One region of the Hathewaya limosa genome, then DNA from elsewhere that is predicted to be linked to it. Evidence: a T-box and tRNA genes for the amino acid it is inferred to sense, from the RefSeq annotation. Region 1 holds a T-box; the other holds one or more tRNA genes.
The links. The T-box of region 1 lies ahead of thrS (threonine--tRNA ligase). A T-box ahead of a tRNA ligase gene usually reads a tRNA of that ligase, here a tRNA-Thr.
Positions count from the first base shown of each region.

Region 2: it encodes a tRNA-Thr, which carries the amino acid that the T-box ahead of thrS (threonine--tRNA ligase) is inferred to sense. The anticodon was not compared.

Region 1 is NZ_JAUSWN010000010.1:4,124-7,235, reverse strand. Features, by position in the region: gene thrS (threonine--tRNA ligase) at 1-1,750, opposite strand, end outside; T-box leader at 1,801-2,054, opposite strand; gene ytxC (putative sporulation protein YtxC) at 2,112-3,011, opposite strand.
Region 2 is NZ_JAUSWN010000001.1:123,684-126,795, reverse strand. Features, by position in the region: gene metK (methionine adenosyltransferase) at 1-774, opposite strand, end outside; SAM riboswitch class I at 873-979, opposite strand; tRNA gene QOZ93_RS00595 (tRNA-Tyr) at 1,102-1,186, opposite strand; tRNA gene QOZ93_RS00590 (tRNA-Thr) at 1,192-1,267, opposite strand; tRNA gene QOZ93_RS00585 (tRNA-Tyr) at 1,289-1,373, opposite strand; tRNA gene QOZ93_RS00580 (tRNA-Thr) at 1,379-1,454, opposite strand; tRNA gene QOZ93_RS00575 (tRNA-Tyr) at 1,479-1,563, opposite strand; tRNA gene QOZ93_RS00570 (tRNA-Thr) at 1,568-1,643, opposite strand; tRNA gene QOZ93_RS00565 (tRNA-Tyr) at 1,660-1,744, opposite strand; gene yyaC (spore protease YyaC) at 2,013-2,534, shown strand; gene mreB (rod shape-determining protein) at 2,606-3,112, opposite strand, start outside.

The sequences.
Region 1 (3,112 bases):
GAGCTTCTCTAATTTTATAACCAATTTTTTCATTTCTTAGATCTAGTTCAACTCTTATATCTTCAGATTTTAATCTATCGTATATTTCTTTAGCATAATCACTTTGAGCATCTGTTATATTCATTATCTTAACTTGTACTGGTGCAAGCCATGTTGGGAATGCTCCTGCATAGTGTTCTATTAAAATTCCTATAAATCTTTCAATACTTCCAAATATAACTCTATGAACCATAACTGGTCTATGTTTTTCACCATCAGCTCCGATATAAGTTAAATCAAATCTTTCTGGCATTTGGAAATCAAGCTGAATTGTAGCACATTGCCATGTTCTTCCTAAGCAATCTTTAAGATGAATATCGATCTTAGGACCATAGAATGCTCCATCACCTTCATTGATCTTATATTCTTTTCCTATACTTTCTAAAGCATCTCTTAAACTTTGAGTAGCTATTTCCCAATCTTCATCGCTTCCCATAGAATCTTCTGGTCTTGTTGATACTTCAACAAAATATTCAAATCCAAATACATTATAGAACTTATCTACAAGTTGCATAACTCCTATAATTTCTTCTCTTATTTGATCTCTTGTCATAAATATATGTGCGTCATCTTGTGTAAAACATCTAACTCTCATTAATCCATGTAATGCACCAGATAATTCATGTCTATGAACTAAACCAAGTTCTGCAAGTCTTAATGGGAACTCTTTATATGAGTGTAGTCCACTCTTATAAACTAAAATTCCACCTGGACAATTCATCGGTTTTATAGCATAATCTTCATTATCTATTTTTGTAAAATACATATTATCTTGATAGTGATCCCAGTGACCTGATCTATGCCATAAAGCTTCATTTAATATTATTGGAGTTTTTATTTCTTGATATCCAGCTTTAGTATGCATTTCTCTCCAAAATTCTTCTAAAGTATTTCTAACAACCATTCCCTTTGGATAGAAAAATGGGAATCCTGGACCTTCTTCAAGCATTCCAAATAACTCTAATTCTTTACCTAATTTTCTATGATCTCTTTTTTTAGCTTCTTCTAATAAGTTTAGGTATGCTTCTAACTCACTTTTTTTAGTAAAAGCTGTACCATATATTCTTTGAAGCATCTTATTCTTCTCATCGCCTCTCCAATAAGCACCAGCTATTGAAAGAAGTTTAACAGCTTTAACGATTTTTGTACTTGGTACATGAGGACCTGCACATAAATCAGTAAATTCATCTTGTTTATAAAAAGAAATAACTTCATCTTCTGGTAAGTCTTCTATTAATTCAACTTTATAATCTTCATTCTTTTCTTTCATTAATGCAATAGCTTCTTCTCTTGGAAGTTCAAATCTTTCAATTTTTATATCTTCCTTAACTATTTTCTCCATTTCTTTTTCTATTTTTTCTAATATTTCTGGAGTAAATGAAAAATCAGCATCAAAATCATAATAGAATCCATTATCAATTGCTGGTCCTATTGCAAGCTTAACTTCTGGGTATAATCTCTTTACAGCTTGAGCTAAAATATGAGAAGCTGTGTGTCTTAATGTCTTTTGTCCATCCTCATCAGCAAAAGTTAAAATTTCTAACTGACTATCTTCATTTATTTCATGCATTAAATCTGCTTTTTCTCCATTTAAATAAGCACCTAATGCTTTTTTATACAAAGCTGGACTTATTTTCATTGCTACATCACTAATTTTTGTTCCTTTTTCAACCTCAATTATTTTTCCATCTTTTAAAGTTACTTTAATCATTTTTTTATCCTCCTTATTTAATTTTGAATATAAAAAAACTCATCCCAAACACATGGGACGAGTTGTCGTGATTCCACCCAATTTAATAGAAAAACACTTTAATAAAAGTATATAAAATTACTTTTATTATACTTTTCTATTATCTCATTTATCATTAACGCTGAAAAACGTAAATATCTACTTTAATTTCAATATCATACTCCAAGGTGGTTTTCAATAAAACTTATCCAGAAGAATTTTCAGCCAAAGATTCTTCCTCTCTGAGAATAGTAATTTATTTACTCTTCCTTTTCATTGTATTTAACATATTTATTTTATAAAAATTAGTTTATCATAAAAATATTTTTATATCAAGAGTGTTTTATAGTTTTATGCTATCTTTATTTTTTTTACAAAAAGGACATCCTGTACAAAAAGCTACTCTTTCTAGGAAAACATCTTTAATTGTGTTTATAAATTCATTATATGAACATTTATCATAATTATGAATAACTATTCTTTTAGGAACATTTGTTATTAAACCGCTTATAATTATATCCTCTATACTTACTGTTCCGCTAAAAGAAGTTTCCTCTAAATCATTGACAAGTTCATTAAATATATCTTTTCCTTGTTTATTTTTTATATAATATTTTCCTTTATCCCCTATAATAATATTAACTTCATCTATTTTACTTTCTTGTAGTTGAACAAAATATTTTAATAATTTTATAAACTCCTTATATTCCTTTTCACTAATATAATTTTGTACAACTTCTTCAGTTATTTCAAAAAAACTTTTTTCCATATTTGTAGTTCTAAATCTAATAAATCCATTTACATTAAATTCATTAACTTCTTTAATACAATTTATTATCTCTTGTAATATATCATTTTTTTTATTTATAAAATATAGTCCATTTTTTTCCATAATTATTTTATCTGAATTTAGAGTTTCATAGACTTTTTTTACTAAATAATTCACTTCGGAATCTTTAAAGAAAAAATATTTATCTATTATAAAATTTTTTAATTTTTCATTATAAAATTTCTTAACCATAATATTATATAAACTCATACTCATATAAAGATTAAAGGTGTTTTGTAATGAGCTATCACACTTTTCCTCTGCAGAATAAACTTTAATTATATGGGTATCATTTTCTAAATCTTCACTTATTCCCAATTGAATATCTTTTACTTTAAATAAGTTTTTTATTTCGTTTATTTCATCAATAAAATCTTCCATACTATTATCATATATTATTGTCAGTAATAACATAGCTCTCACTCCTTTAATCATAGTATGTGTTTTAACAAAAACAGTATTCAATTTTTGTTCATCAAATATCGACAACTTCTATATATACTTGTACTTGTAAA
Region 2 (3,112 bases), on a different contig from region 1:
ATCTACTATAATCTTTCTTCCTGTTAATCCTGTATCACCTTGTGGTCCACCAATTACAAATCTTCCTGTTGGATTTATTAAATATCTTGTATTTCCATCCAATAATTCCTCAGGAACTATTTCTTTAATTACATATTTTATTAAATCAGCTTCAATTTGTTCACGAGTAACATCAGGACCGTGTTGAGTTGAAATAACAATTGTATCTATTCTAACAGGTTTATCACCTTCATATTCTACTGTTACCTGAGTTTTTCCATCAGGTCTTAAATATCCTAATGTTCCATTTTTCCTAACTTGTGATAATCTTAAAGCTAACTTATGAGCAAGTGATATTGGAAGTGGCATATATTCTGCTGTTTCATTTGATGCATATCCAAACATCATACCTTGATCTCCAGCACCAATAGCTTCTATTGTATCCATTTTACCCTCTTTAGATTCTAAAGCTTCGTCTACGCCCATAGCAATATCTTGTGATTGTTCATCAATAGATGTCATAACAGCACAAGTTTCTGCATCAAATCCATATTTAGCTCTTGTATATCCTATTTCACTTACAGTCTTTCTTACAACTTTAGGAATATCAACATAACAATTAGTAGTAATTTCCCCCATTACTGAAACAACACCAGTTGTACAAGTTGTCTCACACGCAACTCTACCTTGAGGATCTTTTTCTAAAATAGCATCTAAAATAGCATCTGAAATTTGATCACATATTTTATCTGGATGTCCTTCTGTAACTGACTCTGATGTAAATAACTTTCTCATATTATTCTCCCTCCAAAATGTTTATCTTTTCTAGAGCATGGCCTTTTTTCCTAATAAAAAAACCCCTTCAATAAGAAGAGGTTGTTAATATCTACCACCTCTTATCTTGCAGATATAAAATTCTGCAGGAATTGGCACCTTAGTGTTTATACACTGGTTGCCGGGTTTCACAGGGCCCTTTTCCCTCCACCTCTCTTGATAAGAGCATTTTATTTAATTTTTTATTTTTTTATATTTACATTATAACTTCATCATAGCATAATCTTATTACATGGTCAATAGAAACATTTAAATGATAAAAAATAAAAGGACATGAAAACATGTCCTTGGTGGATGAAGATGGATTCGAACCATCGAAGCGAAACGCAACAGATTTACAGTCTGCCCCCTTTGGCCACTCGGGAACTCATCCAAAAATGGAGCTGACAATAGGAATCGAACCTACAACCTGCTGATTACAAGTCAGCTGCTCTGCCAATTGAGCCATGTCAGCACAAAATATATTTTTTTAAAATGGTGGAGGAAGATGGATTCGAACCATCGAAGCGAAACGCAACAGATTTACAGTCTGCCCCCTTTGGCCACTCGGGAACTCCTCCAAAAATGGAGCTGGCAATAGGAATCGAACCTACAACCTGCTGATTACAAGTCAGCTGCTCTGCCAATTGAGCCATGCCAGCACAAAACATATTCTATTTTTAAAATGGTGGAGGAAGATGGATTCGAACCATCGAAGCGAGACGCAACAGATTTACAGTCTGCCCCCTTTGGCCACTCGGGAACTCCTCCAAATTGGAGCTGGCAATAGGAATTGAACCTACAACCTGCTGATTACAAGTCAGCTGCTCTGCCAATTGAGCCATGCCAGCATAAGTATTAAAATAATGGTGGATGAGGATGGATTCGAACCATCGAAGCGAAACGCAACAGATTTACAGTCTGCCCCCTTTGGCCACTCGGGAACTCATCCCTATTTAATACTACTTATTATGTTTTGTTGTCGTGTATTTCCGACAAGAAGTAGTATACATTTTTACGGTTCTTATTTCAAGTCGTTTTCTCCTTATTTAAGAAGATTACTTTCTTTATACTTATATTTTCTTTATAATACTCCTTTTTACTAAAAATTAATATGTTTTTTTACACCTTCTTCATATTTAATCTTTCATTCACATATTTTTATTAGTGTAATATTATATACTATCCTTTAAAACTCTGCTATATTTAGGAGGTGCCTTGTGGATAAAACTTGTATTAACTATTTAAATGAACGCTGTATAAATACACTAGTTGAATCTTTAAAAAAAACCATAGATGAAAAAACTATAATAGTATGTATAGGCACTGATAGATGCATAGGTGATTGTTTAGGTCCATTAGTAGGTTCTCTATTGATAGATCGAAAGTTTCCTCTAAAAGTATTTGGCTCCTTAAACAAACCTATTCACGCCTTAAATTTAGAAGAAAACTTAAACTATATAAATAATGAATATCCCAATCATAACATTATAGGAATAGATGCTTGTTTAAGTGATGATGAAGATATAGGTAACATAATAATTAGAGATTACCCCATATGTCCTGGAAAAGGCGTAGGAAAATATTTACCTCCTGTAGGTAACCTATCCATAGTAGCAGTTGTTGATTCCTATAATAATTCGGAACCTTTTTATTCTAGAAGTATTAGATTAAGTTTTATCATGAATATGGCTAAAAAAATTTGTATTTCTTTAGAAAAATCTTATACATTAAAAATTTAGATAAAAAAATACAAGCTATTTATAATATAGCTTGTATTTTTTTATTATTTACATAATAACTTAATAATATATTATTCTTTTCCCATATATTCTATGGAATCTAATGATTTCCCTGTTCCTAATGCAACACAAGATACACTATCTTCTGCTACATATACTGGTACCTTAGTATGATCTTGGATTAACTTATCAAGCCCATTTAATAATGCTCCACCACCGGTCATAACAATTCCTTTGTCAGCTATATCAGATGCTAACTCAGGTGGTGTCTTTTCAAGAACAGCATGTGCACACTCTGCTATAGCTTCTACAGCTTCTGCTAAAGCTTCCCTCATTTCACTAGAAGTTACTGTTATGTTTTTAGGAAGTCCTGTAATTAAATCTCTTCCTCTTATTTCCATACTTTCTTCTTCTACTTCATATGCACAACCAATATTTATCTTTAATTCCTCTGCAGTTCTTTCACCAATCATAAGCTTGTGTTTCTTTCTTATATACTTAATAATTGCTTCGTCAAATTCATCTCCAGCTACCTTTATAGATTGTCTTACAACCATACCACCTAAAGATATAACTGC